2 regions of the Bradyrhizobium sp. LeoB3 genome follow, and region 1 is predicted to be linked to the other one. Evidence: predicted binding sites of a transcription regulator. Region 1 holds the regulator's gene; the other holds the start of a gene.
The links. The regulator LexA, encoded in region 1, represses DNA repair genes until DNA is damaged. The targets are predictions, from matches to a motif close to TGTTCNNNNTGTGTTCNG.
Positions count from the first base shown of each region.

Region 2: the regulator LexA is predicted to act here: its motif matches at 6,761-6,778, upstream of ACZXDY_RS09025 (PA0069 family radical SAM protein).

Region 1 is NZ_JBVBEF010000003.1:25,293-35,535, reverse strand. Features, by position in the region: gene glnA (type I glutamate--ammonia ligase) at 1-1,191, opposite strand, end outside; gene ACZXDY_RS04220 (hypothetical protein) at 1,307-1,489, opposite strand; gene ACZXDY_RS04215 (SPW repeat domain-containing protein) at 1,741-2,103, shown strand; gene ACZXDY_RS04210 (MFS transporter) at 2,258-3,586, opposite strand; gene ACZXDY_RS04205 (ComEC/Rec2 family competence protein) at 3,986-6,274, shown strand; gene ACZXDY_RS04200 (hypothetical protein) at 6,284-6,505, opposite strand; gene ACZXDY_RS04195 (hypothetical protein) at 6,645-7,070, opposite strand; gene lexA (transcriptional repressor LexA) at 7,364-8,065, opposite strand; gene ACZXDY_RS04185 (molybdopterin molybdotransferase MoeA) at 8,267-9,478, opposite strand; gene ACZXDY_RS04180 (HAD-IA family hydrolase) at 9,488-10,117, opposite strand.
Region 2 is NZ_JBVBEF010000008.1:55,414-65,656, forward strand. Features, by position in the region: gene ACZXDY_RS08980 (VCBS domain-containing protein) at 1-262, shown strand, start outside; gene ACZXDY_RS08985 (glutathione S-transferase family protein) at 363-1,049, opposite strand; gene ACZXDY_RS08990 (hypothetical protein) at 1,185-1,511, opposite strand; gene ACZXDY_RS08995 (DNA methyltransferase) at 1,789-2,922, opposite strand; gene ypfJ (KPN_02809 family neutral zinc metallopeptidase) at 3,314-4,243, shown strand; gene moaB (molybdenum cofactor biosynthesis protein B) at 4,294-4,857, shown strand; gene ACZXDY_RS09010 (RSP_7527 family protein) at 4,854-5,015, opposite strand; gene ACZXDY_RS09015 (bifunctional helix-turn-helix transcriptional regulator/GNAT family N-acetyltransferase) at 5,012-5,935, opposite strand; gene ACZXDY_RS09020 (glycosyltransferase) at 6,055-6,636, opposite strand; gene ACZXDY_RS09025 (PA0069 family radical SAM protein) at 6,800-7,963, shown strand; gene ACZXDY_RS09030 (ribonuclease HII) at 8,041-8,784, shown strand; gene ACZXDY_RS09035 (glycosyltransferase family 39 protein) at 8,872-10,243, shown strand, end outside.

The sequences.
Region 1 (10,243 bases):
GCTGCCCGGGTCGATCCGGTTGTTGATGCCGTCGAGGCCGGCCATCAGCATCGCGGAGAAAGCCAGATAGGGATTGCACGAAGGATCCGGCGAGCGGAACTCGACGCGCTTGGCCTTCGGATTCGGCGAATACATCGGAATGCGGCAACAGGCCGAGCGGTTGCGCTGGGAGTAGACCAGGTTGATCGGGGCCTCATAGCCCGGCACCAGGCGCCGATAGGAGTTCGTGGTGGGCGCGCAAAGCCCGCACAGCGCCCAGGCGTGGGTCAGGAGACCGCCGATATAGTAGCGGGCAAGCTGGCTCAGCTCGGCATAGTCGCCCCTGTCGTAGAACAGATTGGCCTCGCCCTTCCACAGCGACTGGTGAACGTGCATCCCTGAAGCGTTGTCCTCGAACAGCGGTTTGGGCATGAACGTCGCGGTCATGCCATGCTGCTTCGCGGTGTTCTTCACCACGTATTTGTAGATCATCAGATTGTCCGCCATGCGCGTGAGCGTGGTGAAGCGCATGTCGATCTCGTTCTGGCCGCCGGTCGCGACTTCATGGTGATGGGCTTCGATCTGGATGCCGAGTTCTTCCATCGTCAGCACCATTTCGGTGCGGAGATCCTGCATGCTGTCGGTGGGGGGAACGGGAAAGTATCCTTCTTTCGGGCGCGGCTTGTGGCCCAGATTCGGCGCTTCCTCCTTGCCCGTGTTCCAACTGCCTTCACCGGAATCGATTTCGTGGAAGGCGTAATTGATGCCCTGTCCGTAGCGGACGTCGTCGAACACGAAGAACTCCGCCTCCGGACCGAAGTAGCTCGTATCGGCGCGCCCGGTGCCCTTCAGATGGGTCTCGGCCTTCTGGGCGATGTAGCGGGCATCGCGGCTGTAGGATTGACCGGTCACGGGATCGCGGATGTTGCAGATCAGGACCAGGGTCGATGCCAGCGAATACGGGTCGAGGAAAGCCGTGGTCGGATCCGCGACGACAAGCATGTCGCTTTCCTGGATTTCCTGAAAGCCGCGGATCGATGAGCCGTCGAAGCCAATGCCCTCGCTGAGAGCATCGATACTCGCCGCGCTCGGCGGGACGGAAAAATGCTGCCACACCCCCGGCAGGTCGGTGAAGCGCAGGTCGATCATCTGCACCTTCTCATCGGTGATCGCCTTCACGAGATCTTCGGCTGTCGTACATCTGGGAAACATGGCTTCGCTCCTGTCATGGAGAGCCGGTCACTAGAGGTCATGTTGTCGCTCCGCCGCGTGTTAAAGCGGCTTGCGACGAATCCTGCGCGACGTTCGCGGTTGCCGCACCGGAGCGTCAGCTTTGGTGCGGCCCGCGCATCAGCTTCATGGCGTCTTCGATATGCCGCCAGGTCTTGGCGAGTTCGACCTCGCCCTTTGCCTCGAGCTCGATGGCATTCTGCGCAGCTTCCGCAATGGCCTTGGCGCCATGTGCTTCCAAGAGCTGCCGCGCATAATCGTGGATTTCGATTTCTCGCATGGCGCCATGCTCCTCTCGTTCTGGACGCAACCTTGAATTCCGGTCGGGCCGAGAGCCGTAGACGTTGACACCTGATTGAGCGCAGCAGTTTGCATCCTGCTGCGGCGCACTTGCAAGCGTGCTTTCCGGGTGATGGGCGCTGGGGTGAGGGAGCGGCTCCGGAGCAGCGGCAGCGGCAACACAACGCAGGTGGGGCGGTTATCTTTCCGGCGGCGCTTCACCATATGCATGGGAGAGGGGAGGTGAGCGTCATGCGCATTCAACACTGGCAGGACGTTGCCAGCTTGTTGGTGGGTGTGTGGCTGGTCGGGTCGCCGTTTGCCCTGGGCTTCGGCGGAGCGGCCGTCTGGATCACCATCGCGCTTGGGTTGGCTGTCATCCTGTTTGCCGTCGAGGCATTTGTCATTCCGTCCTATCTGGAGGAATGGGGAGAGATGCTGCTCGGACTGGCTCTGCTCTTGGCACCGTGGACGGTCGGCTACGAGCAGGTCTCGGCGACGGTAAGCAGCGTGCTGTCGGGCATGCTGGTGATCCTCTTGGCCGGATGGGAGCTGCTGACGGATCGTGATTTCACCGCCTGGTGGCACGATCGCTGGCATCACCGCGCCGGCTGAGAAGGCAGGTTTGGCCGAGCCATCGGTCCGACCGCTACGCGGTAGCGGCCGGCGCGAGGGGGATTGTTGCGGCAGAGGTGTCGATCCGCTCCTGCCGGATGTTGGATTCCCCCGCCGCAGGGCTTGGTAGCCCCGCGGCAAGGGCTATTGGGCGTCACGATGCGGTTCTCGGTTCGACCTGCTCCCAGATGCTGGTCTTGTTCGTCTCCGGCATCAGGAAAACGGCGAGCACGAAGCAGATCGCAGGAACTAGGATCGGATAGATCAGCGCGTAGCCGACGCTGCCAGTGGCGGCGAAAGCCGCCGAGGTGATGAACGGCACCAAGCCGCCGCCCCAGCCATTGCCGATGTGATACGGCACCGACACCGAGGTGTACCGGATTCTGCTGGGGAAGAACTCCGCCAGGAACGCGCCGACCGGCCCGTACACCATCCCGACGTAACAGACGAGGATGAAGATGATGAAGATTGCGATCGGATAGTTGATGTTTCCGGGCTGCGTGACCGTTCCGAGCCACAGATACAGCGGATAATAGGTGATCGCGGCAAGCAGCATGCCTCCCAGGATCACCGGTTTGCGGCCGATCAGGTCCGACAGCCAGCCAAAGAAGATCAGGCTCGGCGTCGCAAGTAGCAGCGCAGCCCCGACGATGTACGACGAGGTCAGCGCGTCCACCTTGGAGACCTGCTGCAGGAAGTACAGCGCCCAGAACTGACCGCTGTACCACACCACGCCCTGTCCGATCAGGACGATGATGGCGATTCCGATGTATTTGATGTTCGAGCTAAGGAACGCCTCCTTCCAGGGATTCCTGGTCATCTGCCCGCGGGCCTTGATCTCCTGGAAGATCGGCGTCTCCTGGAGCTGGAGGCGGATGTAGATGGCGATGGCCACCAGCAGGAATGACAGCAGGAACGGAACGCGCCATCCCCATTCGTTGAAGGCCTGATCGCCGAAATAGATCCGGGTCAGAATGATCACGGCCAGCGACACCACGATCCCGAGCGTCGGCGAGGTCTGGAGCCAGCCTGTGTAGTAGCCGCGTCTGTCGTCGGGCACATGCTCGGCCACATAGGTGATGGCGCCGCCATACTCGCCACCCAGGCACAAACCCTGGATCATGCGCAGCCCGAACAGCACGAACGCGGCGGTGAGACCGATCGACTGGTAAGTCGGGATCAGGCCGATCGCGCCCGTTCCCAGTCCCATTCCGGTGAGCGTGATGAGGAACGTGTACTTGCGGCCGACTCGGTCGCCCATCCATCCGAAGAGGAATGCTCCGAGCGGACGGATCAGGAATCCTGCAGTGAATAGGGCGATCGTGCTCAGCAGGGCTGCGACGGGGTGGGATTGTTCGAAGAACTTGACCGACAGAACGGCGGCCAGGCTGCCAAAGATATAGAAGTCATACCATTCGATGATGTTTCCGACCGACGCGGCAACGATCACCCGGCGAAAATCGCTCGGTACCTGAATTGCCATGTGCTGCTCCTTTGGTTCAAAGGCTTCTCCTCGCGTTTTTCAGCGCTCTGTTCGCTCGCGGAGTGCGCGTGATGCGTGACGCTACAGGCCTGATTTGCGAGTTGCGTCCGCAACGCCGGTCTCAGGGAAGCCTTGAACCACCTGAGAAGGGCTCCAGCGGTCTTCGAACCGCGAGCCACCACTGCCTCTTTCCCATCTGTCCGAGTGGAGGCGTGACGGTACTCTAATCCTCAATGGGACTGTGGCCTTATGAGACTTTCGGCTCAATCGGGCTTGGAGCGCTAAGATCGGAAACGCGCCGGCAGGACGTTCTTTCCTCCGTATTCCGCATCTGTTCCGCTATCCCGCGGATACCCGGTTCCGGTAGCTTTGTTGAAGCAGGAATACTCAGGGCGGAGGATGTCGGACGAGGGCAGGACGCCGGGCGGCAGGCGCGGCTATGCCGGCACCTGGCCGCCCCGCGAGGCGGTGGCGCCGGCGGGTGGTTATGCCCCGATCGGCGTCGGCGCCTGGCCGCCAATCGTCGAGACGTTGCGCCAGTGGATCCGGGCGGAAGCGGGCGCCGGACGGCTTCTGCCCTGGGTGCCGGTCGCGTTCGGCTGCGGCATCGCGCTTTACTTCGCCGCCGACCATGAGCCAGTGCTGTCGGTCGCGGCCATCGTCGCCATCGCGCTATGCGCTGTCGCGTTCCTGCTCAGGCGGCGGCAGGCGTTCGCTGCCGCCGTCATCATTGCCGCCGTTGCGTCGGGTTTTGCGGTTGCCACCTGGCGCACCGCGCGGGTCGCACATGGCGTGCTGGCGCGGCCGATGTTTTCGGTGTCGCTCACCGGATTTGTCGAGACCCGTGACATCCGCGAGCGTACCGACCGTTTCGTGCTGCGCGTCGCGAGCATCGAAAGCCAGCGCGGCGCGCCGAAGCTCGAGCGTGTCAGGCTGTCGGTGAAGAAGGGCACTGCCCCTGACGTCGGCAGCTTCGTCGAATTGAAGGCACGGCTGCAGCCGCCGCTCGCTCCCTTACGGCCCGGCAGCTACGATTTCAGCCGCGATCTCTATTTCCAGGGCATCGGCGCCTCCGGTTTCGTACTCGGCGCGATCAAGACGACGGCGTCGCCGGAAGGCCGCGGATTTGCGCTGCGCTATGCGGCGTTCATGCAAGGCATGCGCGATGCGATCGATGCGCGGATCCGCAACGTGCTCGAAGGCGACAATCGCGCGATCGCGACCGCACTCCTGACCGGCCGGCGCGATGCGATCTCCGAGCCGGTGAATGATGCGATGTTCATTTCGGGGCTCGGCCACGTGCTCTCGATCTCGGGCTATCACATGGCGGTGGTCGCGGGCGTGGTCTTCTTCGCAGTCCGCGCCTTGCTCGCACTGTTCCCGGTGCTCACTGTGGGCTTTCCGATCAAGAAATGGTCCGCCGCGGCGGCGCTGGTCGCTGCCGCCTTCTATCTGCTGCTGTCGGGAGCGGAGGTCGCGACCCAGAGATCGTTCTTCATGACGGCAGTGGTGCTGATCGCCGTCATGGTCGACCGCCGCGCGGTGACGTTCCGGACGCTCGCCGTCGCGGCCATGATCGTGCTCGCGATCGCACCGGAAGCACTGGTTCATCCGAGCTTTCAAATGTCGTTTGCGGCCACCCTCGGGCTGGTGGCGCTGGTGCAGATTGGCATGCCGCATCTGTTTGCCGCGCCCGATCATTCCGCGACCGCGCGGATCGCGCTGTGGGGCGGGCGCGAGATTGCGATGCTGCTGCTGGCCTCGCTGGTAGCGGGGCCGGCGACCACGCCCTATGCCGCCTTTCACTTCCATCGAGTGGCGCCCTTCGGCGTGCTTGCCAATCTGGCGGCGATGCCGGTGGTGTCGGCGCTGGTGATGCCGGCCGGGCTCCTCGGCTTGCTGGCGATGCCGTTCGGTTTCGACGGCGTGTTCTGGGCGATCATGGGCAGCGGCATCGACTGGATGATCGTGGTTGCGCAATGGGTCGCCGCGCTGCCGGGCGCAGTCGGCCACGTCAGTGCGTTCGGGATCGGCCCGCTGATCGCCGCGAGCCTGGGCGTCATCCTGCTCGGGCTGTTGCGCACGCCGCTGCGCTTCGTCGGCGCGGCGGTGCTTCTCATTGCGGTGGTCTGGGCGGTGAGGGCGCCGCAACCCGACATCCTGATTTCCGGCAACGGCCGCAATGTCGCCGTTCGCGGCGGTGACGGGCGGTTGCACCTGATGCGGACCGCGAAGGACGCGTTTCTCGCCAAGGAGTGGCTTGCCGCGGATGCCGATGCCCGCACTGCAAGCGACCCGTCGCTCACGGAGGGCGTCTCATGCGATGAGGGCGGCTGCGTGACCCCGGCCGCGGGCGGCGCGTTCATCGCGCTCACGCAGCGATCCGAGGCGCTCGCGGACGATTGCGAACGGGCGGTGCTGATCGTGACCGCACGGCCGGTGCCACAAGGCGGTGCGGCGGCGGTCATCGATGCCGAGCGCCTGCGGCGGCAGGGCGGGCTGGCGCTGCGGCGGAACCGGAACGGCTTCGTCATCGATGCGGTCAAGCCCGCCGGCCTCGACCGGCCGTGGTCGCCTGCGGTGTCAGGCGAAGGCGAACCCGAGACCACGATCCGGATCCAAGGGGCACCCGCGCCGCGCGCCATCGATGCGACCCCGTCCGAGTCCGACCTGCAGCCGGAAGACTGAGCGCTCCCGTCAATCTCCACCGGCGTTGGCCGGCAGCTCGAAGGCGCCGAGCCGAAATTCGTCCGGACCGCCCGAATGCGACGGCACTTGCACGAGCGTGAAGCTCGCATCCGGAAATCGCTCCCAGATCGCGAGATCTTCCGCTGCGACGGTGAGCCAGCCGAACCTGAACATGTATCGGCCGGGCTGGGCCACCCGTCCGGCTTTTTGCCATGTGATCTTGGTGACCACCGATCATGCCCCTTGCGAATAGTTCAACAAAAAACCGCATGCGCCCCCGGATGGCCTCCGGGGCCGCTCGAATACTTTGCTTTTCACCCGCGGCAACGTCCCGCCGGCCGAGACCGGCGGCGCACGCTGCCCGAAGCTCTCAGCCGATGAACAGCGGGTTCGGCGCGGGGCGCTGCTCGACCGCCTTCGGTGCCGGCTCTGCAACATGATGCGTCACTGGCAATTGCAGCACGGTGGCCCGCTGCCCTTCGCAGAGCTGGGTCACCAGCACATGGCTGCCATCGGGGAATTCGATCGCGTCGTGATGACGATCCCGAATATGCGCATCGATCTGGTTGAACTTGCCGACACGGAAGCCGGTCGTCTTGGTCCAGATCCAGCGATTGTCGTAGCGGACGTTATCGGCGAACGCGAGTTCGGTCCCGGGAAGCATGCAGACTGCGACCGTCGGATCGCTTTCCGAAGCGAAGCCGCGGGTCGAGGTACCGCGGAAGGTGGTGGTGATAAGCGTCTCTCCGACTTGGGCGGGACGCGTCGCCACGGCGTGCAGGCTATAGTCACACATCGGATTGCTCCTCATTCGAGATAGCCGACCCGTGCCTGGGAAGAGGCGCAGGCCTCTATCAGAGTGGACGATAACTTATAAGCCTCTGCTCCGTTCTTGGCATTTGTACGGCCCGCGCCCTCTAGCCGTTCACAAACACGATAGGAGGCGCTGCCGGACATCTCCTTGCACCGAGAGTGCCCCGGCGAACTTACCGGGGCTCTTATTCTAATCACTCTAAATCGTTCTTGTCAGTGTCCTTGAGGGCAGAGCACCCACCAAAGTACCAGACGAGCTGCTGCGTCCTCGTCGGCTCAGTACTTGCGATAAAGCCCGATCAGCTTGCCCTGGATCCGCACCCGGTTCGGCGGCAGGATGCGGACTTCGTAGGCCGCATTGGCAGGCTCAAGCGCGATTGACGCGCCGCGGCGACGGAAGCGCTTCAGCGTCGCTTCCTCCTCATCGATCAGCGCCACCACGATGTCGCCGGTGTTGGCGGTGTCGTTACGCTGGATCAGCGCCATGTCGCCGTCGAGGATGCCGGCCTCGACCATGGAATCGCCGCGCACCTCGAGCGCATAGTGCTCGCCGGAGCCGAGCATGTCGGGCGGCACGCTGATGGTGTGGCTGCGGGTCTGCAGCGCCTCGATCGGCGTACCCGCCGCGATCCGGCCCATCACGGGAACGGCGACGGGACGGTTGCCATCATCCTCGGCCACGGCCGCGCTGGTCGTGCGCTTGCCGAGCGTGCCCTCGATGACGCTTGGCGTGAAGCCGCGGCGACCGTTGCCGGCGGCGGAGAGCTCGGGCAGTTTGATCACCTCGATCGCGCGGGCGCGGTTCGGCAGGCGGCGGATGAAGCCCCGTTCCTCCAGCGCCGTGATCAGGCGGTGGATGCCGGACTTCGAGCGCAGGTCGAGTGCGTCCTTCATCTCGTCGAACGAAGGAGGCACGCCGGCCTCTTTCAGCCGTTCGTTGATGAAACGCAGAAGTTCATACTGTTTGCGCGTAAGCATCGCGAGCATTCCCCCGGTTGGTAGCGTCGTTCGATCCGAGACTTGAGAAGAGCTGATCTCGGGAGTCACGCACTCCCATTCGTAGACAGCGAGTTTCGAAACAAATCATGAACGGACACTATATGTTCGATATGTGTTCCGCAACCACTTAATTTCTGGTGAACGCGACCAGAGATGCTCGGGCAGGTGTCGGTCGCGACGTCATTCGGGCAATCGGAGAATGTCGCAAGGCGCGCCTTTTGCTGCGGCTGGCGCGAATGGCGGACGGATCACAAGTGCCTGCGCCGCAGTGAGATTCCCAAGCAGCGAACTGTCCTGCTTGGTGACCGGCGTTGCGATCAGCGTGCCGTCGTCGCGCTCTTCGAGTAGCGCACGAAGATAATCTTCGCGCTGATCGTTGGCGGCGAGATCGCGGCCGAGCAGGGCGCTTTCCGTCACGTGATGAATCGCCGAGCGGCCGAGCAGGGCCCGAATCAACGGCACCAGGAACAGATAGGCGCAGACATAGGACGACACCGGATTGCCGGGCAGGCCGATCACTCGCATCGCGCCGAGCCGGCCATGCATCATCGGCTTGCCCGGCCGCATCGCGATCTTCCAGAACGCCATGGTCACGCCCTCGGCCTCGAGCGACGGTTTGACGAGGTCATGGTCGCCGACCGAAGCGCCGCCGGTGGTGATGAGGATGTCGGCGCCCGCGGCATGCGCGCGGCGGATGCCGTCAGTGGTGGCGGCAACCGTGTCGGCGGCGACCCCCAGATCGATCGCTTCAGCGCCTTCCGCACGCGCCATCGCCCGCAGCGCATAGCCGTTGGAATAGACGATCTGGCCTGGACCCGGAGAGGTGCCCGGCATCACGAGTTCGTCGCCGGTCGCGAGCACGGCGACCTTGGGTCGGCGCCGCACGGGGAGTTCCGGATAGTTCATTGACGCCGCCAGCGACAGCGCGCGGTCGGTCAGCCGGCTTCCGCGCCTCAGCAGCACGTCACCCTCGCGGAAATCGACGCCGGCGGGCCGGATATGCCGCCCGGCGACAGCGGCCTCGGTGATGGTGATGTGATCGCCATCGACCCGGGTGTCCTCCTGGATCACGACCGCATCGGCGCCGGCGGGAATGACGCCTCCGGTGAAGATCCGTGCCGCTTCCCGCGGACCAAGTTCCCGATCGAACGGCCGGCCCGCGGCGACTTCGCCGATCACCTTCAGCCGCGCGCTCAAGTCGGCGGCGTCGGCGGATCGCACCGCATAGCCATCCATCGCCGACATCGCCAGTGGCGGCTGAGTACGCTTTGCCGCGACGTCACGGGCAAGCGTGCGGTGATAGGCGGCATCGAGCGCGACCATCTCTTCCGGCAATGGTTCCGCGCCGGCGAGGACCGCGGCTAGCGCATCGGCGACCGGCATCAGGGCCACGGGCAACTCCTAAATTCCGAGCGCGACAAGCGCGTTCGTCACATCATCCGGCGATGTGACGTGAATGGCCGTGAGACCTATCGCCCGTGCGCCGCGAATGTTCTCTGCGGAATCGTCGAAGAACACGATGCGTGAGGCCGGCACGCCGATCGCCTTTATCACGTAGTCATAGGCGTCCGCGTCAGGTTTCCGTAGCCCGATCGTCGAGGAGAAGAAGATCTGGCGGAAGTGGCCGAGCACGTCCGAATAGGCTGTCGAGAAATGCTCGATATGGGGCGGATTGGTGTTCGAGAAAGCATAAAGCGGCAGACGCGTCTTGGCGCGCGCCAGGTGCTCGGCGATTCCCGGCATCTCGCCGGCGAAGATCGCGTTCCACCCTTCCAGGAACTGGGCGTCGGAGATGCCGATGCCGAGCGACTGCCGCAAGCTTGCGAAGAAGGCGGCGTCATCGATCTTGCCGACCTCGTGATGTCTGTAACTCTCGTCCATCACAAAGCGGGTGGCGAGCTCGCCGGGCTCGCAGCCGGCATGGCCGGCCCAGGTGGTCATCACCTTGCCGAAATCGATATCGAGCACGACGCGGCCGAGGTCGAACAACAGGACGTCGGCGGAGCCGGGGGAAAGGGACGGTTGAGTCATGGCGACGGCTGTGTACGAAAATCCCGAGGGGCCGGCAATGTCTTCGATTGTATCAGCCAGGCGGGTCACACACACCGATGTCGTCCCCGCGAAGGCGGGGACCCATAACCACAGGGAGTTGTGGTG
Region 2 (10,243 bases), on a different contig from region 1:
TGCGCGGCTCGGAGACTCATTCCACTTCAAGGAGACGAGCTACGATCCTGGAGCTTCGAAGGGCTTCGACCTCGGAAATGTGGGCCACGGCCCGGCATCGAGCAGTCATCCCGAAGACGCTGCAGCAATCCACGGACCGGAGGCGGCACAAGCAATCGAGGCGTTGCTGCATGGACAACACACGGCCGATCATTATGGCCCGGCTTCCGAGCTTGTCGGGAGCGCCGCGGTCACCCACGGGATGCACGATCTGATGATCTGACGGAATTAGGTGGGCACGGCGCGCGGTTTCCTTGCTCCCGCACGCCTGTCCACCTGGCCGACCTCGCGCGCCGGCATACGCCGGCGCGCCGGAAGGGCGGTTAAGCCACCTTGGTTTTGAGGTGGCCGAACATGAAGTTCTTCGCTTCCTCGTCCAGTTCGGCCTTGAAGGTGAACTTGTCCTTCAATGCGATCGCGCGTGCGGCGGCCGGCCGGGCTGAAATCTCGTCGACCAGGCGCTTGACGTTCGGGTACTTGGCGTAAGCTTCCTCGCCGAGCACGAACGACCCCAGCCGTGCCCAGCCCCAGAGCGCCATGTCGACGATCGTGTAGGTGTCGCCGACCATGTAGCGGCTCTTGGCGAGGTGGTCGTCGAGAATCTTGTAGTGGCGGTTCGCCTCGTACTGGTAGCGGTTATGCGCGTATTCCAGTTCCTTTGGCGCCACCGTCTTGAAATGCACTGCCTGACCCGAATAGGGGCCGAGGCCGGTGGCGATGAACATCAGCCAGGACAGCATCTGCGCGCGGCTCGCCGGCGTATTGGCGGGCAGGAATTTTCCGGTCTTCTCGGCAAGGTAGAGCAGGATCGCGTTGGAATCGAACACGAACACGCCGTCATCGTCGATCGCCGGCACCTTGGCGTTCGGATTGACCTTCAAAAATTCCGGCTTGAACTGCTCGCCCTTGCGGGTGTCGACCGGTATTGCCTCGAAAGCGAGGCCGGACTCTTCCAGGAACAGTGCGACCTTGTTCGGGTTCGGTGCTCCGTTGAAGTAGAATTTGAGCATCTCAAAGGCTCCGTTTGTTTTGTTGCCGACCAAATCGGGACGCGAGCCGCATGGGCCGCGGGCCGCACTCATGCGCCACATCGGGCGGAGCGCGCAAGCGATGAATTTGTGAAAGCGCCTCGGGCGGCTTGGCGATCAGCCGAAGTACATAAAGCCAACCGCGCTGGCGACGATCAGCGCAATCCCTGCTGCGTCCAGCAGCGCGGCGAAGCGCGTCGCGGTTTGCAGATCGGTGGCGTGAGCGGCACGCTCGGCGCTGCGCCCATAGCCGTGCGTAATGATGTCCTCGGTGAACTGGCCATGCGCCTCCAATGCGCTCGTCAGTCCGACGGAGACCAAGAGGACGCCGAAGATGCCGAGGCCGAAAAAGCCGAGCAGGCCAAAAAGCAATATCGGGAACATGCCGACGAAGAATATCGGCAACAGCGGCACAAGCAGCAACGTCTCGGATTGTCTGCGCATCGGGCAATCCAATCGAAACAGCGACCGATAGCCGGACTCTAGGCGCTTTGTTCGCGCCGAATCAAGGCAAGAGCGTTCAACACGGCGTCATCGTGGCTTGCTGTGCAGCTTAGCTTGTTGGCCCGGAAGCACAGAAGTGAACAGGACTTCTTTCGTCATTCCGGGATGCGCCGTCAGGTGCAGGCCCGGAATCCATTGTGCCTCAGGCGCAGGTGGTGAAATGGATTCCGGGTTCTCGCTTCGCGAGCCCCGGAATGACGGAGGATATTGAGGAGGCTCAGCCCGCGGCCATCCCGGAGCGGATTTCGGCGCGCAGTTCGTCGATCAGCCTGAGGCCGTTCTTGGTCTCGACGTGCCAGAAGGTCCAGCCGTTGCAGGCACCCGAGCCTTGGGCGACCGCGCCGATGCGGTGGATCGAGCCAACCTTGTCCCCGAGCATGATGGCGCCGTCGGCGCGCACGAGGGCACCGACCCGCTTCTTGGCGTCGACGAGTTTCGCGCCCGGCATGATCATGCCGCGCTCGATCAGTTCGGAGAAGGCGACGCGCGGCGCCTCGCGCGCAGTCATGAACGGGGCGAGCGTTTCCTGCGGCAGCGGCTCGATGGCGGCGATGCGCGCTTCGGCGGCGGCGGCATAGGCGGCGTCGCGCTCGATGCCGAGATAGCGGCGGCCGAGACGTTTTGCCACGGCGCCGGTGGTGCCGGTGCCGTTGAAGGGATCGAGCACGAGGTCGCCGGGCTTCGAGGAGGAGAGCAGCACGCGCGCGAGAAGCTGTTCGGGCTTCTGGGTCGGATGCACCTTCTTGCCGTCCTTGCCCTTGAGGCGCTCTTCGCCGGTGCAGAGCGGGATCAGCCAGTCGGAGCGCGCTTGCACGTCCTCGTTCGCTGCCTTCAGCACTTCGTAATTGAAGGTATAGCCCTTGGCCTTCTCATCACGCGCGGCCCAGATCATGGTCTCGTGCGCATTGGTGAAGCGGCGGCCGCGGAAATTCGGCATCGGGTTCGACTTGCGCCAGACGATATCGTTCAGGAGCCAGAAGCCGAGGTCCTGCATGATGGCGCCGACGCGGAAGATATTGTGATAGGAGCCGATCACCCAGATCGTGGCCGACGGCTTCATGACGCGGCGCGCGGCGAGCAGCCAGGCGCGCGTGAAGTCGTCATAGGCGGCAAAGGAGGAGAACTTGTCCCAGTCGTCATTGACGGCATCGACATGGGATTCGTCGGGGCGTTTGAGGTCGCCCTTGAGCTGCAGATTGTAGGGTGGGTCTGCGAACACGACGTCGACAGAACCGGCTGCAAGCTTCGACATCTCGGCGACGCAATCGCCTATGACGATTCGACTCGGAGACGTGGATTCAAATTTAGTGCGGGGCGCCCTTGCAGACGCCCCGCGACGCGACTCAACCATGACTCATAACTCTGACTCAGGCGACGCTGTCGGCGACGCGGGACTAAACAACCGACTGGCGCCACCATGACCCGCCAAAGTAAAAAACGACTTAATCGAAAATGGCACGCGACAAGTTCTGCGCATTTCGATCGTGCAGCGTTTTCGGATTTGAAATCGAGTGCTGCCTCGCAGCATGCGTTATGCGAATTGCGCCAGCGACAGCGGAATCGGACATCGAGTTCGTTGCAGGCAAGCTGATGCGATTCGTGAAGACGTTGGCCGCATCAGCCATGCGCGGATGGTGCGCGTCGCACTAGGCAATAATTGCCGGGCAGGCTATTGATTAACGGAACGGAAATTTTACGTCTGTTCCGCGTTTACACAGGTTAGGACTTAAGGGAAAACCGCCATGCGTTACGATGATTTCCGTCGCAGCGACGACATCGAGGATCGTCGCGACCAGGGTGGCGGCGGAGGCGGCGGCGGCTTCGGCATCCCCATGGGCGGCGGCGGGCTCGGCATCGGCACCATCATCGTGCTCGGCCTGCTCGGCTACGCCTTCGGCATCGACCCGCGCATCCTGATCGGCGGCGCCGAAATCCTGACCGGCGGCGGACAGGCGCCGACCTACCAGACCGATCGCCGGACGGCCTCCGGCAAGACCGGCGCGCCGACCGACGAAATGGGCAGCATGATCTCCGGCATCCTGGGCGAGATCGACGATCGCTGGACCGAGATCTTCCAGGCCAATGGCCAGACCTTCACCGGTCCGAAGATCGTCTTGTTCCGCAACGCCACCAATGGCGGCCGCTGCGGCATGGCGCAGTCGGCGATGGGGCCGTTCTACTGCCCGCCGGATAAGACCATCTATCTCGACACCGCCTTCTTCCGCGAGGTCGAGACGCGGTTCCGTGGCTGCTCGGGCAGCGCCTGCCAGTTCACCGCGGCCTATATCATCGCCCATGAGGCGGGCCATCACGTGCAGAACCTGCTCGGCATCATCCCACGCGTGACGCGGCTGCAACAGGCGGCCGACAGCAAGGCCGAGGCCAATGCGCTGCAGGTGAAGGTCGAGCTGCAGGCCGACTGCCTCTCCGGCGTCTGGGTCAACCGCGAGGAGAAGAAGCGGCCGGGCTTCCTCGAGGCCGGCGACATCGACGCGGCACTCAAGACGGCAACCGCAATCGGCGACGATACGCTGCAGCGGCAGGCGACGGGCAGGGTGGTGCCGGACTCCTTCACCCACGGCTCGGCGCAGCAGCGGCGGCAATGGTTCATGACCGGCTACCAGCAAGGCACGGTGTCGGCCTGCAACACCTTTGGCGCCGGGGCGCTGTGAGAATTGGATGGTGATCGTCAAGCCCGGGCATGACGGGGAGAATAAGTGTTATGGCCTCGATCGATGAAACGAAACCGTTCATTCCACTTAATATCGCGGTGCTGACGGTTTCCGACACCCGCGCGCTCGCCGACGACAAGTCCGGAACGACTCTGGCGGATCGCATCACGGCCGCCGGCCACAAGCTCGCGGCGCGCGAGATCGTCACCGACGACGTCGAGGCGATCCGCACGGTCGTGGCGCGCTGGATCGCTGACGCCGGCGTCGATGCGATCATCACCACTGGCGGCACCGGCTTCACCGGCCGCGACGTGACGCCGGAAGCGATCGAGCCGCTGTTCGAAAAGCGGATGGACGGTTTCTCGATCGCCTTCCACATGCTGAGCCACGCCAAGATCGGCGTCTCGACGATCCAGAGCCGCGCCACCGCAGGCGTTGCGGGGGCGACCTACATCTTTTGCCTGCCGGGCTCGCCCGGCGCCTGCCGCGACGGCTGGGACGGCATTCTGGCGGCGCAGCTCGACTACCGCACGCGCCCCTGCAATTTCGTCGAGATCATGCCGCGGCTGGACGAGCACCTGCGCCGGCCGAAGGCGCAAGGCGCGACGGTTTAGGTTGAGCACCGCTTGTGGGTGATCCTTAGCAGCCGCGCCCACAACGCGCGCATCATATCTCGATAAGCCTCGGCCCTGAGCGCGTGCGCTTGCTTGATATGGAAGGCAAGCAGCTCCGGCGTGACGCGCCGCGGTGGATCGCGACGCGTCAACTTCACAGCGTCCGCTCCCAGGTCTCGCCGACGAGGTCCTGCCCAAAGCTGCGATGCGGCTCGCTTTTCACCAGCACGAAGCCTGCGTCCTCATAGATTTTTCGCGCGGCGATCAGGATGCTCTGGGTCCAGAGCGTGATCTTGCGGTAGCCGCAGGCCCTGGCGAAGCTGATGCATTCGCCAACCAGCCGCCTGCCGAGTCCCTGGCCGCGCCCGGCCGGGTCGATCAAGAGCAGCCTGAGCTTGGCGATGTCGTCGGAATGCCTGACCAGGAACACCGAGCCGACCGGCGCACCTTCGAGATCGGCGATCCAGCAGCGTTCGCGCGAGGCGTCGAACGAGGTCAGGAATTTTGCGACGATCTCGGCGACCAGCGCCTCGAAGGATGAATCGAAGCCGTATTCGCTGGCGTAGAGCGCGCCATGGCTCTGCGCCACCCAGCCCATATCGCCCGGCCGCGGATCGCGCAGCACCGCGCGCGACGGCTGGGTCTCGCCGAGCAGCCGCTCGATCGTGCCCATTGCTCCGGTCAGGCGGACGCGATCGTCCGGCTGAAGCCGTGCCAGCATCGCCGCCACCTCGTCATGCGAGGTGCGGTTGATCCTGGTAAAGGTCTGCCGCCCCTTTGCGGTGAGGCCGAGCTGGTATTGCCGGCGGTCGGAGGCGAGCGGGCGTCGGGTCAAAAGCCCGTCCTCGTCGAATTTCTGCAGGATGCGGCTGAGATAGCCGGGATCGAGCCCGAGCTCGGTCCCGATCTCCTTTGCCGATATCTCCTCGCGATGGGCCAGCTCATAAAGCACCCGCGCCTCGCTGAGCGAGAACGGGCTTTTCAATAAATGCTGGTCGAGGACGCCGAGCTTGCGGGTGTAGAAGCGATTGAACGCCCGCACCGCGGCGATTTGGATTTCGGAATCCGGCTCTGACATAGGGGCACCTCAATAATTGCCATTGTCAAATAATTATTTGACTTTGGCAAGTATCAGGCGCTGTCATTCCGGGCCTGCGCCTTTGGCGCATCCCGGAATGACGAGGGAAGCGGAAGGAACTACGCCACGATGATCCGGCTGCGCAGCATGGTGCGGGAGGAGCGGCCGAGCTGCCGCAATAGCCGCGCCTCGGAGCGGGGGGCATCCGGGCGGTAGCCGCCGAGCTGCTCATAGTGATCGCGCGCGATCAGGAGGCCTTGTTCGGCAGTCGGGCCGGTCAGCATGCGGGCGACGAACTTGAAGCTGTCGCGCAGGCGTGCGTCGGTGTAGGGCGAGCGGGCGTAGCGGAAGATGCCGGCGCGCGGCCGGCCGCTCATCGCGACGCCCTGGATGAACTGGGCGGTCTCCTCGATCCAGCCGCTGTCGAGTACGGCGCCGGCATGCAGGAACATCAGCCAGGGCGAGCGCGCTTGACGGGCGCCGGCCGCCAGCGCTGCGGCGCGACTGCCGTCGAAGGCCATGAAGCGGCAGCCGGCGACATCGGCGACGCGCTCGATCACGTCGGTCTTGGCGCCGTCCTTGGCGCGATCCACCAGCAGCACCTCTTTCACGACTCCGGCCGCGGCGCCCGGCACCAGCGCCGCAAGGGTGGCGACTGCGGTCCGCTCGTCGCCCTCGGTCGGAATAATCACGCTCAACATCGACAGAGGCTTCGTTGGCTCAAAATGGGTGGAAAGCTCGAAAATTGTTATCACCTTGTCACAATCAAAACAGCCGTAAGGGTGCAGTTTTTTGCGGCAGCGCCGCTGTGGAATTTCGCGAATGTGTTCTTGATTTGTTCTCAAGGCGTGCTAGCTTCGGAGCATGAGCCGAGCATCCTCTCATGCCCTCAAGCACCCGCCGGTGACGGCGCCCTCCACACCGGCGGGTGCGCCCTCCGCGTTTCCCGAACTCGCGGTCGCGATCGAGCGCGAACGGCGGCGCGGCCGCGGCGCGCAATCCAATGCCAGCGGCCGTTACGAGGCCGAGGCGCGCGTTACGTTCGACGACGGCTGGCAGAGCCTGGAAGACCTGCCGCCGTTCAAGACCACTGTCTCGCTCGACACCTCGCGCAAGGTGATCGCGCGCAACGACTCGCCCGATATCGGCTTCGACCGGTCGATCAATCCGTACCGAGGTTGCGAGCATGGCTGCGTCTACTGCTTCGCGCGGCCGACCCATGCCTATCTCGGCCTGTCGCCAGGACTGGATTTCGAATCGAAGCTTTTGGCAAAACCTGATGCGCCGGCGCTGCTCGAGAAGGAGCTCGCCGCGCCGGGCTATGAGCCGCGCATGATCGCGATCGGTACCAACACCGATCCGTACCAGCCGATCGAGCGCGAACACAAGATCATGCGCGGCATCCTCGAAACCCTGGAGCGCGCCGGTCATCCGGTCGGCATCGTCACCAAGTCGGCGCTGGTCGTGCGCGACATCGACATCCTGCAGCGGATGGCGAAGCGCAATCTGGTCAAGGTCGCGCTGTCGGTGACGACGCTCGATGCCAAATTGGCGCGCACCATGGAGCCGCGCGCCTCGACGCCGCCGAAGCGGCTGGAGGCGATCAAGCGACTTTCGGATGCCGGCATCCCCACCACCGTAATGGTGGCGCCCGTGATCCCCGCGCTGAACGATTCGGAGATCGAGCGCATCCTCGATGCGGCGGCGCATGCCGGCGCCAAGGAAGCAAGTTACGTGCTGCTGCGGCTGCCGCTGGAAGTGCGCGACCTGTTCCGGGAATGGCTGCTCGCGAACTACCCGGACCGCTACCGTCACGTCTTCACCCTGATCCGCGATATGCGCGGCGGGCGCGACTACGACTCGCAGTGGGGGACGCGGATGAAGGGCACCGGGCCGATGGCCTGGATGATCGGCCGCAGGTTCGAGATCGCCTGCGAGAAGCTCGGCCTGAACAAGCGCCGCTCGAAGCTGACGACCGACCATTTCGTCAAGCCCAAGCAGAGCGGCGAGCAATTGAGCCTATTCTGAACACCTCCATTGAATAATGGGGACGAGCGCCGGGTTCCCGGTTGCGCGGCGGCGGCTGCTTCAGCACAGTCGCGCCCATGAGTCGGGACAAGTCTGAGAAGAAAAAGCCGGTCAAACCGGCAAAGGGCGTGATCGCGGTGACGCCGCCGAGCTTTCGGCGCGAGCGCGCGCTGATCAAGCGCGGGGTGTGGCCGATTGCCGGCTGCGACGAGGCCGGACGCGGTCCCTTGGCAGGTCCCGTGGTCGCCGCGGCCGTGGTGCTCGACCCGAAGCGGATTCCGAAAGGCATCGACGATTCGAAGCGGTTGACCGCGGAACGGCGCGAAGAGCTGTTTGAGCAGATCTGCGCGACGTCGGCGTTTGCGGTGGCTTTCGCTTCGCCGGCGCGAATCGATCGCGACAATATCCTCCGCGCCTCGCTCTGGGCGTTGGCGCGCGCCGTGCAGGCGCTGCCGGAGGCCCCCAAGCATGTCTTCGTCGACGGCCGCGACAAGGTCGCCGTGACTTGCGACTGTGAGGCCGTGATCGGCGGTGACGGCATCGTGATGTCGATCGCAGCCGCTTCCATCATCGCCAAGGTGACGCGGGATCGGCTGATGTGCGCGCTGGCGCTGGATTGTCCCGGCTATGGCTTCGAACAGCACAAGGGCTATGCGGTGCCGGAACATCTGGAGGCGCTGGATCGCCTCGGCCCGAGCGCGCATCACCGCAGCTTCTTCGCGCCCGTGATCGCCGCGCGGCAGAAGCATTTTCCGGAAACGATCGAGCCCGATCTCTTCACGGTGGACCCGACCATCGAGGCCGAGGCGACGGCTGCCTAGCCCCGTTGCCTCCATCGCGTCGGCCCTTTATCAATCTCGGGATCGATTGAGGCCGCACACAGGGCTGGTTCCGGGCATTTTGGGCGCATGCGTTTCACCTCCCTGGTCGTCGAACTGATCCGCGCCCGGCCGCGGCTCGTGGTCTGGATCGTGGTGCTGGCGCAGGCCGCGCTGTGGCTGCTGGTGCCGCTGTTGATCTATCGCAGCCCGCCCGGCGATGTCGCGACCGTGCTCGCCTTCGGCCGCGAATACCAGGTCGGCACCGATCTCGGCCCGCCGCTCGCGTTCTGGCTCGCCGACATCGCATTCCGCGCCGCCGGCAATCACGTCTTCGGCATCTATCTGTTGGCACAGATTTGCGCGATCGCGACCTTCGTGAGCCTCTATCACCTCGGCCGCGCCATCATCGGCGGACAGCAGGCGGTCCTCGCCGTGCTGCTGACGATGACGGTCACTGCGTTCTCTTCGCCCGGCCTCGAGTTCGGGCCGCTGGTGCTGGCGCGACCGCTCTGGGCGCTGTTGCTGCTGCATTCCTGGCAATTGTTCGGCCAGAACCGGCGCAGCGCCTGGTTTGCGTGGTCGATCGATTGCGGCCTGTTGCTGCTGACGACACCGGTGGCGATCGGGATGATCCTGCTGGTCCTGGCCTTTGCGCTGGCGACCGCGCGCGGACGCCGCACGCTGGCCTCGCTTGATCCGCTGTTTGCGCTGCTCGTGGTGATCGTGCTGGCGCTGCCTTACTTGATCTGGCTGATGCGCTCGGATGTTGTGACGCTGCCGCCGCTGCCTGATGTCGCGGATTTGCGTGCGCGGGTGACGCGCTCCGGCGTGCTGCTCGGCGGCCTGGTGGTGTCGATGGCCGGCATCGCGCTGCTCCTTGTCGTCAATTCTCCCTGGTTCGCCCGCAAGCCGGAGGAGGCGCCGATCATCGGCCGGCCGCCGCTCGATCCCCTGGGACGGCAGTTCGTCTATTTCTTCGCCTTCGCGCCGGCGCTGATTGGCAGCCTGCTCGCCGGCCTGTTCCATCTCGACCACGTGGTCGGCGGCGCCGGCGTTGCGCTGCTGCTGTCGGGATTGGCCGTGATCGTCAATGCCGGCGATCTCATCCATCTCTACCGCCAGCGGTTGTTGCGCTCGGCCTGGGCGGCGGCGATTGCCGCGCCGGCCTTGGCCGTCGTCGCGGCGACGCTGTTCGTGCCCTGGACCGGCACAGCCGAAGTACGGACCTCGATGCCGGCGGCCTCGATCGGGCATTTCTTCGCCGACAGTTTTGAGCGGCGCACCAACCAGCGGTTGCGCGCGGTGGCCGGCGATCCCGAGTTGGCGCGTCTGATCGCGATGGACCCGCGGCGCCCGCATCTGTTGCTCGACGGAAGGCCGCGGACGCCCTGGCTCTCGCCGGCGAAGCTTAATGAGACCGGCGGACTGATCGTCTGGCGCGCGTCCGATACGTCGGGCG